One region of the Qipengyuania profunda genome, then DNA from elsewhere that is predicted to be linked to it. Evidence: predicted binding sites of a transcription regulator. Region 1 holds the regulator's gene; the other holds the start of a gene.

Region 1 (5,153 bases):
TCCTCGCCCTCTGCGGTATCGCCGCCAAGGTCCCCGCATGAAGACGCTTCCCGACGCCAGGCAACACCTTGGAGAGGCCGAGGCCGAAGAGGTCTTCGGCTGGATCCTCGATGGCGAGACCGGCGACGAGGATATCGCGCGTTTCCTGGTCGACATGTCGGCGCGCAGCGAAACTTCCGACGAAATTGCCGGCGCGGCGCGCGCGCTGCGGGCACGGCTGATCCCGATCGCTGCGCCAGCGGGGACGGTCGATTGCTGCGGCACGGGCGGCGATGGGCATCACACGCTCAATGTCTCCACCGCGGTGAGCCTGGTGGTCGCCGCCTGCGGTGTGCCCGTGGCCAAGCATGGCAACCGCGCGGCCAGCAGCAAGGCGGGCGCCGCCGACACGCTCGAAGCGCTCGGTCTCGACATGGAAGCCGCGGGAAGAAGCGCGGAGAAGACTCTGGCCGAATTGGGAATTTGCTTCCTCTTCGCCAAGAACCACCATCCTGCAATGGGGCGCATTCAGCCGATCCGGCAAAAGCTCGGCGTGCGTACCATCTTCAATCTGATGGGGCCTTTGTCGAACCCCGCCGGTGTCAGACGCCAGTTGATCGGCATCGCCCGGCCCGCCTATGTGCCCATCTATGCCGCAGCCACGGCCAAGCTGGGAACCGAGCGCACCTTCATTGCCTCGGGTGACGAAGGGCTCGACGAACTGAGCCTCGCGGGCGGCAACGAACTGGCCGATGTGCAGGGCAATGATTTCGAAATGCGCCGCGTAGTCGCGGTGGAAGCCAACCTGCCGCATTCCCCGGTCGAGGCGATCCGCGGCGGCGATCCGGCGTATAATGCCCGCGCGCTCGAGGCATTGCTCGGCGGGAGCCCGGGCGCCTACCGTGATGCGGTGCTGTTCAACGCGGCAGCGACGCTGATTATCGCCGGTCGTACCGACGACTGGACCGAGGGCGCGGAGATCGCTGCCGAAGCACTGGACTCGGGCAAGGCCAAGGCGCTGCTCGAAAACTGGATCGCAATGACCGCCTGACATGAACAAGCTGGAAGAAATCTGCGCGACCAAGCGCGACGAGGTGGCCGCACGCAAGCGCGATCACACGCTCGCCGATCTCGAAGCGCGCGCGAAGGAGCAGTCGGCGCCCCGTGGGTTCCAGTCTGCCCTCGCTCGGGCACAGCAGGACGGCTTCGGCCTGATTGCGGAAATCAAGAAAGCTTCTCCCTCAAAGGGTTTGATTCGCGAAGATTTCCAACCCGCAGAGCATGCCCGCGCCTATGCTGCGGGCGGCGCCGCCTGCCTTTCGGTGCTGACCGACGCGCCCTATTTCCAGGGCCATGAAGATTACCTCGTCGCCGCACGCGCAGCCTGTGATCTGCCCGCCCTGCGCAAGGATTTCATGGTTGATCCGTGGCAGGTTGCCGAAGCGCGCGCGATCGGAGCCGATGCGATCCTGATCATTGTCGCGGCGCTCGAAGACGGCCTCATGGCCGAGATCGAAGCGGCGGCGCTGGACCACGGCATGGATGTGCTGGTCGAAGTGCATGACCGCGCCGAGATGGAGCGCGCCGCACGCCTTAAATCGCGCCTTATCGGCGTGAACAACCGCGATCTGCGCAGTTTTACCACCGACCTCGCCACCACCGAGACGCTGGCCCCGCTCGCCCCCGAAGGCGCGCTGCTGGTCGGCGAGAGCGGCATCGCGACGCACGGTGATTGCCTGCGGCTGGCGCGTTCGGGCGTCCGCACCTTCCTTGTCGGTGAAAGCCTGATGCGTCACGCGGATGTTGCCGCGGCGACCCGCGCCTTGCTCGGGCGCTGACGCAGCACCTTTGGGGCAAAGCGGGAACAGGTGTTCCTGTGTAAATCACTCGAAAATGGCGGGATTGCTTGACTTGGCGAATCAGGTTGCTTAATTGTTCCGTATTCGTTCACAGCTGTTGTGAACAGGCGATACGGGAGTTCGCACCATGCTGACCGCCAAGCAGCACGAATTGATCCGCTTTATCCAGCAGCGCCTGGAAGAGACCGGCATTTCGCCGAGTTTCGAGGAGATGAAGGAAGCGCTCGACCTCAAGAGCAAGTCGGGCGTCCATCGCCTGATTTCGGCGCTTGAAGAGCGCGGCTTCATTCGCCGCCTGCCCAACCGCGCACGCGCGCTCGAAGTGGTCAAGCTACCCGAGAACGCAGTGATGGGCGCGGCACAGCCCGCCCCTGCGAACGACTCCGTGGTATCGGCGATCACGCCCAAGCCGGTCGCGCCCGCACCCGCCAATGACATCATCGATGTGCCGCTGCATGGCCGTATTGCCGCGGGCGCGCCGATCGAAGCGATCGAAGGCCAGTCGAGCATGCCGGTCCCCGCCGCCCTGCTCGGCCCGGGCGAACATTATGCGCTCGAGGTGTCGGGCGATTCGATGATCGAAGCGGGCATTTTCGATGGCGACTTTGCCTTGGTGAAGCGCACCGACAGCGCCCGCGATGGCGAAATCGTGGTCGCGCTGGTCGACAATGAGGAAGCCACGCTCAAATACCTGCGCAAGGACGCCGGGCGCGTCATCCTCGACCCCGCCAACGGCTCTTACGAACCGCAAGTCTACGATTCGCACCGTGTCCAGGTGCAAGGCAAGCTGGCCGGGCTGCTGCGCCGGTATCACTGATCCCGGGGCGCGCGTCTGTCCTCCGGCGCGCGCCACCAGCCATGCTCGCCCTGGTCCTGCGCCACGGTATCGATACGCCGCGCGCTCAGATAGACCGCTACCCCGCCCTCCCGCTCGAGGAAACGCCGGTCCGCCTTGAGCCATCGTGGGCGGCAACTGCGGGGCAGGAAACGATCGGCGATGACGATGTCGGCGTTCCGGCAGGCTGCGGCCAGCGCGCGCTCCTCCACCAGGTCCCGGCTACGTGCAATCAGGAGCGACCAGGCACGGCTCTCGCGCGTGACGGTCAGCGAACAGAATTCGGCGCTGCATCGGCTGTGCGGCCATTCCGCGATAGCCAGCGGTTGCCGATCGGTCCCGGCGAGCTCGAGCAGGTTCTCCTGCGCGTATCCACCCTCGCTAGCGCGTAGCACCAGCAGCCGTTCGGCCTCGTTCGCAACGCCGATATCGCGCCCGTCGCGCGTGATCAGGATATCGGGCACCGGCGCCTGCATCATCAGGATGGCAGCGACCATGACGGGCCCAAGCCCCCACAGACACGCCCGGCCCTGCCACAGCGCCAGCCACAGCGCGCCGACCAGATACAGCGTGATGGCGCCCATCCCGATCCGCGGGGCCAGCTTGACCGACCCCGGCTGTTCGGCAAACAGATGCGCAATCCCCAGCAACAGGTCGAGCGACTGCCCGACAAGCCACCATACGGGCGCGCCCGCGCCGATGAGGTCGAGCGCCAACGCCAGCGCCACCAACGGCATCGAGATGAAGGTGACCAAGGGAATGGCAACCAGATTGGCCGCAGCGCCGTAAACGCCCGCGCGGTGGAAGTGGAACAGCACGATCGGCATCAGCGCGAGTTCAATGACCAGTCCGGTCAGGAACAGGATCGCGGTTCGCCGCAGGAACCGACGCAGCCCGCTCTGCTCGCGCGGCGCGAGAAAATCGCGCACCGCCTGGACGCTATGCAGCGAGACGATCGCGATAACCGCCGCAAAGCTCATCTGGAAGCTCGGCCCGACCAAAGATTCCGGCCACAGCGCCAGCACGACGCCTGCGGCAATCGCGACCATCCGCAACGAAAGCGGTTCACGTCCCAAAGCCAGCGCAACCAGCACCAGCAACGCGCCGATACAGCTGCGCACGGTCGGCACCTGCGCGCCCGTCAGCAGCGTATAGGCGATCCCCGCCAGCGCCGCTGCACCCGCAGCGACCAGCGGCAGCCGCACCCGCAGGGCCAGCCATGGCCACAGTGCGAACAGCTTCAGGACCACGATATAACTCGCCGCGATGATCGCGCTGACATGCAGCCCGCTGATCGACAGCAGATGGGTCAGCCCCGCATCGCGCATGGCCTCTTCGTCGCGTTCGGGAATAGCGCCGCGATCGCCGCTGGCCAGCGTCGCGGCGATCGCCCCCGCCGTGCCGTCGAGCCGGCTGCGCACATGCGCCGACAGCCGCCGCTGGATCGAGGCCACGGTCAGGCGCGACTGCGGCGGCGGCGTGACCAGTTCGACCTCGCCCACGACCGATCCCGTAGCCGACAGCCCCTCGAACCAGGCTCGCCGCGCGAAATTATACGCTCCAGGGACGATGGGCGGGGACGGCGGCATCAGCCGCGCCGACAACCGCACCCGCGCGCCCTCGCGCAATCCAGGCCGGTCCCGCGCCAGCGGCAGGTTCACGCGATAGGCCACCGCCTGCCCGGTCGCCGCATCGCGCGCGGCCAGGACGAGCCGGACGCGGTCCTCCGCCGGTTGCTCCTCGCGTTCGAGAATTCGCCCGTCGATCCGTTCGAAGCGCGGATAGGCGAGCGGCTCCGCCCCCACCATCGCCGAGCGCGCCCATACCAGCGACATGCCGAGCGCCAGGGCGATCAGGACCGACACGATTGCGGGCATCAAATAAGCGCGTGCGTCGCTTCCGCGCCACCGCGCGAAGGCCATGGCCGCAGCGGCTGCCGCGCCGCCGATTGTCGCCAGCCATTGCCATGGCGCGCCAAGATAGAACCACAGCCCGATGCCCGCGGCGAACGCGACCGCCAGCCACGGACCACGGTCGAATTGCGCGCCTTCCAGAAATGCTTCGGATCGCCCGGCGAAACTGGACAAGAGACCGCGCATGCGCCAAGGGCGCGGCACTGCGGGGCGGGCCTCTTCGTCCGCCTCCCCCATCGGTACCGAAGGCGTCCCCTGCGTCGCCATGCAAGTGTTTGAAAGGAAGCGAGTGACAATGGCAAGCGATAGTGGCAGCGAGACCCCTCCGGTCGTCACCCGCTTCGCTCCCTCGCCCACCGGATATCTCCATATCGGCGGCGCGCGTACGGCGCTGTTCAACTGGCTTTACGCAAGGCACCATGGTGGTCGCACCTTGCTGCGGATCGAGGATACCGATCGCAAGCGCAGCACGCAGGATGCGATCGACAAGATCATCGAGGGGCTCGACTGGCTCGGCCTCGATTTCGACGAACCGCCGATCTTCCAGTCCGACCGCGCCGAACGCCA
Region 2 (5,153 bases), 470 kb from region 1:
GGGCGTTTGGCGCACGGGCTCGGCATGGATGGCGGCGCGCTGGCACGCGGTCGCCCGCTCGGGGTGATTATCACCATGCTGGTACAGCTGGGCCTTGCCGTGGTGGCAGTGCTGATCACGCTGGGCATGATGTAGGAGGTTCTTGTTGCGTGCGGGAAGCGCGTCCGCGCTTCCCTTGCGGCCCCGGCGCAAGCTATCGACGGAGGTCGATAGCGCATCCTAGAAAAATCACGACAACGCGTAGTCGCTCACGAAGGCGTTGGTCTGGCGTTCCTGGCCGAAGGTGCTCGTCGGACCATGGCCGGGGATGAAGGTCACGTCATTGCCCAGCGGCCACAGCTTCTGCGTAATTGCATCGATCAAATCCTGGTGGTTGCCCATCGGGAAATCGGTGCGGCCGATGCTGCCCTGGAACAAGACGTCGCCGACGACGGCGAATTTGCTCGGCCTATGGAAGAACACCACGTGGCCGGGCGTGTGGCCGGGGCAGTGGATGACCTCAAGCGTGAGGTCGCCGACGGTGACGGTATCGCCGTCAACCAGCCAGCGGTCGGGTTCGAACACTTCGGCCTGCATGCCGTATTTCGCGCCGTCTTCGCCGAGTCGGCTGATCCAGAAACGGTCGGCCTCGTGCGGGCCCTCGATCGGGAGGCCGAGTTCCTTCGCCAGCACGCCCGCCTCGCCGCAATGGTCGAGATGGCCGTGGGTGATGAGAATTTTCTCCAGCTCCACCCCGCTTTTGGCGACCGCCGCCTTGAGCTTGTCGAGATCGCCGCCCGGATCGATCAGCGCGCCCTTGTTGGTCGCGGTGCACCAGATCAGCGAGCAGTTCTGCTGCAGCGGGGTTACGGGGACGATGCCCGCCTTCATCGGCGGGGTAGCGGGCGTTTGCGTGTTGTTTTCCATTGCTGGGGAAAGTGGTCCGGTTTGTGATCGAAAACAAGGCGCATCTCCGGCTTTGTGCTATCGGGCAGGCAAAGGAGAGTTATCGTGCGCATAGTCGAAGTCATGGCCCTGGCGTCCCTGTTGCTGGCAGGCTGCCAATCCGCCGGCCCCGTTGCCGCCCCGGCGGCGGCGCCGAGCCCTGCCGCGGCGGATGCGGATGCGGTGCCCGACTATGTCACCGCGATCTGCGGCGAGTGCCACGCGGTGAAGGACAATGCGGTATCGGTGAACCCGCAGGCTCCCGGCTTTGCCGATATCGCCAACAGCCCCGGCCTGACGCGCGACACGCTGGTCACCTTCCTGTCGGATGCACACAATTACCCGATGCAGATGGATGTCGACCTGGTGGACGAGGATATCGAGGTGATCGCCGACTATATGCTCACGCTGCGCTCGGACGATTATATCAAGCGGCCCTCGTAGCGGCGTGGCGGGTCACACCCGCCCCCCTTTCCATACAACCCGGCCGATCACCTCGACCTCGTCGCGCGCGAGGTCGATCGGGGCGTAGCTGTCGTTGGCGCTGATCAGCGCGATGCGGCCCGGCGCGCTGGCCTGGACCTGCTTGACGTGCAGCGCATCGCCGATGCGCACGACATGGATGCCCTCGCCTGAGCGCTTGTTGCGGTCGACGAAGATCTCGTCGCCGCTGCGCAGGGTTGGTTCCATGCTGTCGCCCTCGACGCGGATCGCGCTGAGGTCGGCGCCCTCCAGCCCCATTTCGCGCAGCCAGCGGCGGCTGAAGCGGAAGCTGTCGAAGGAAATTTCCTCTGCCGAAAACGCGCCCGGCCCCGCCGAGGCATCGAGCGGGAGGCGCGGCACGGTGATGAACTCGTCCGGGGCAGAAGCGCGCACATGGTCGGGATCGGCCCCCAGCGCGACCTCGGACACGCCGAAGAACTCGGCCAGCCGCCGCCGGTCCGCCTCTTCCAGCTTGCGCGGCGAGCCCTTGCGGACGAATTGCTGCAGATAGCTGGGATTGCGGCCGAGCATGGCGGAAAGCGAGGCAAGGCTGGTGCGCCCGGCCTCGGCCAGTTCGACCAGCTTCGCGCGGTCCGGCGTCATCGCGTCACTCATAAGACCGTGTCCTCAAGCCCGCCATCATCCAACCCGCATCACGCAGGACAGAGCATGCGAGAAAATTCCTATAGCATAGGATTTTTCCTAGACAAGTAGGATTTCGACTGGAACGAATCAGGAACACGGCGAGCGATTCGCCTGTCTGACCAGCCTATTGGGGAGCCCGCGATGCTGATCCGATCCGTCGAGAAATTCCTCCGCCAGCACGAAATGGCGGCCACCAAGTTCGGCCGTCTCGCCGCGCATGATCCGCGCTTTGTGCTCGATTTGCGCATGGGCCGCGAACCGCGCGACCGCACCGAACAGCGCATCCGCGGTTTCATGGCCGGGTTCGAGGCCGCGCGCGAAGCAGCCCCCACGCAGGAGACCGCGCATGTCGGATGAAACCGCCCAGCCGCGCCCCCCGCGCGCACGCCGCAGCGCCGCCGATCGCCTGCGCGCCGCACTGGCCGACCTCCACGCGCATCGCGGGCAGGTGTTGACGCATACCGAAAAAGCTTGGGCGAGCATCACCTTCGCCGGCACACGCCACAGCCTCGCGATCCTGTTCGCCGGCGATGAGGCGGTCGAGGCCGGCGAAGAATTCGTCGCCGCCCTCCCCGATCACGAATTCGCCATCCCCGGACAGCTGGTGGCCGATGCAGGCGTGGTGGAAGTCGAACACCGCCTGCTCCCCGAACCGCGGCTGGTGGTGCAGTGCGAGTTGCTGCTGCTGGAGGAGAGCTGACTGAACTCTCGAATGTCAGCTTTTGTCGCACGACGCGTATCACGGGAGCGGCTGGGATGGGTGGAAAACGGACACCAGTAAATCAGGTCTTGGGACTCCTATACGAGGCTATCGCTGCCATAGCTTCATCATAGCAACGATCGGTGCCCGTCAAAGAAATGGCAATGTCGCCACCTGTCAGCATTCGATTTGCCCCCCTTAGCTTTGCGGTTAGGCCTCTCCCCGGGAAGCAGCTGGGCTCGTTTAGGTGCAAGACGATGGTATTCTGCCCCTTGTAACTCCAGGAAGTCACATCCGTTATCTCCGACCACGGAATGATGTCGTCGGACCATGGACACCACCGTATTCCTGAGGGACCGATCTGCAACTGCGGATGGTCATCGAAGAATTTTTTGACGATCGCGAGGCCGCACAGACCGAAGAAAAGTATGCAGAGCCAACCAATGGCAATGCCGTAGGCGGCAGGACGTCTAGTTGAGCTTGGAGCCTCGCCGAACCCACCAACAAACCAAATTCCGAGTGCAACAAAGCCAGCCGCGATTAGAAAAATCGCAGCCAGACGCCAACGAGAGTTATACGCGACAAATTCCTGCATCAAAGCGCTGATGATCGTATCTGCTAATGTCCGCAATGGGTCGTTTACAGACCGTCTGCTTTCCGGCGGACAAAGTACGAACCGGCCCTTCCGCCGCCCAAATCACCCGCGCCGGATCACCAGGTTCCGGATCTCGGTCATGTCCTCCATCGCGAACTTGATGCCTTCGCGGCCCAAACCGCTGTCCTTCACGCCGCCATAGGGCATGTTGTCGACGCGGTAGCTGGGGACGTCGTTGATCACCACGCCGCCGACCTCGAGCCGGTCCCAGGCGTCGAACATCTTGAACAGATCGCGCGTGAAGATGCCCGCCTGCAGCCCGAAGGTGGAGCGGTTCACTTCGGCCAGTGCCTCGTCGAAGTCCGCAAACTTCTGCAGGATCGCGAGCGGGCCGAAGGCTTCCTCGTTGAGCGCCTTGGCGTCCTTGTCCACGCCTTCGAGCAGCGTTGCCTCGAGCATATTGCCCTTGCACCCGCCGCCGGTCAGCAGCGTTGCGCCGCCCGCGACCGCCTCGTCGATCCAGCCCTTGAGGCGGCTGGCCTCGCCCTCCGAGATCATCGGTCCGATGAAGGTGTCGCGGTCCTTGGGATCGCCCGCGACTAGCGTCTTCGTCTTGGCGACCAGCATGTCCCTGAAGCGGTCGTAGACATCTTCGTGCACGATGATGCGCTGGACGCCGATGCAACTTTGCCCGCTCTGGTAGAAGGCGCCGAAAATGATCCGTTCGAGCGCATCGTCGAGATCGGCATCGTGGTCGACCACCACCGCGGCATTGCCGCCGAGTTCGAGCACGACCTTCTTCTTACCGCAGCGCGCCTTGAGATCCCAGCCGACGGCGGGCGAGCCGGTGAAGCTGAGCAGCTTGAGCCGTTCGTCCACGGTGAACAGGTCGGCCCCGTCGCGGCTGGCGGGCAGGATCGAGAACGCGCCTTCGGGCAGGTCGGTTTCGGCGAGCACTTCGCCCATGATGATCGCGCCGAGCGGGGTCTTGCTCGCGGGCTTCATCACGAAGGGACAGCCCACCGCGATCGCGGGCGCGATCTTGTGCGCGGCGAGATTGAGCGGGAAGTTGAACGGCGAGATGAAGCTGCACGGCCCGATCGGGTAGCGTTTCCAGATCGACTGGTAGCCCCTGGCGCGCGCGGAGATATCCAGCGGCATGACCTCGCCATACATGCGCACCGATTCTTCCGCCGCGATGCGGAAGGTGTCGATCAGCCGGGTGACCTCGCCCTCTGAATCCTTGATCGGCTTGCCCGCTTCGACGCACAAAGCATAGGCGAGCTCGTCGAAGCGTTCGGTGAACCGCTCGACGCAGTGCTGCAGCACTGCCTGGCGTTCGTAGCTGGCGAGCTGCGCCATCGGTTCGGCCGCGCGCACCGCCCCGGCAATCGCTTCGTCGATGATCTCGGGGCTGGCGAGTGCGGTGCGGAAGGCCACTTCGCCGGTGAACTTGTCGGTTACCGCGAGATCTGTGTTGGGCTGCTGCGCCTTGTTGTTGAGATAGAGCGGGTAGGTGTCCTTGAGCGTGGGCATGTCGTCTCCTTCACCCGGTCAATCTCAGAGCTTCGCGCTCAGTTCCTTGATATCGTGGTTCAATATCCGGTCGTTCTCCGAATAATCGACCGGGCAGTCGATCAGGTGGACGCCCGGCGTATCGCGGCAATGCGCGAGCAGTTCGCGCAAATGGTCGCTGCTTTCGACGCGGTGGCCCTGCGCGCCGTAGCTTTCGGCATATTTGACGAAATCGGGATTGCCATAGGTCAGGCCGAAATCCTCGAACCCCATGTTCGCCTGTTTCCAGCG

Evidence for each region. Region 1 encodes LexA, which represses DNA repair genes until DNA is damaged. Its sites were predicted from a motif close to GTTCCNCNCTTGTTCT; they were not measured.
Region 2: the regulator LexA is predicted to act here: its motif matches at 2,132-2,147, upstream of VWN43_RS08875 (S24 family peptidase).

The regions. Positions count from the first base shown of each region.
Region 1 is NZ_CP142675.1:1,216,203-1,221,355, forward strand. Features, by position in the region: gene VWN43_RS06555 (anthranilate synthase component II) at 1-41, shown strand, start outside; gene trpD (anthranilate phosphoribosyltransferase) at 38-1,030, shown strand; gene trpC (indole-3-glycerol phosphate synthase TrpC) at 1,032-1,817, shown strand; gene lexA (transcriptional repressor LexA) at 1,966-2,655, shown strand; gene VWN43_RS06575 (ComEC/Rec2 family competence protein) at 2,649-4,853, opposite strand; gene gltX (glutamate--tRNA ligase) at 4,882-5,153, shown strand, end outside.
Region 2 is NZ_CP142675.1:1,684,251-1,689,403, forward strand. Features, by position in the region: gene VWN43_RS08860 (MAPEG family protein) at 1-135, shown strand, start outside; gene VWN43_RS08865 (MBL fold metallo-hydrolase) at 229-870, opposite strand; gene VWN43_RS08870 (hypothetical protein) at 991-1,368, shown strand; gene VWN43_RS08875 (S24 family peptidase) at 1,381-2,022, opposite strand; gene VWN43_RS08880 (hypothetical protein) at 2,194-2,409, shown strand; gene VWN43_RS08885 (hypothetical protein) at 2,399-2,752, shown strand; gene VWN43_RS08890 (STM3941 family protein) at 2,835-3,347, opposite strand; gene VWN43_RS08895 (aldehyde dehydrogenase family protein) at 3,450-4,883, opposite strand; gene VWN43_RS08900 (acetolactate synthase large subunit) at 4,908-5,153, opposite strand, start outside.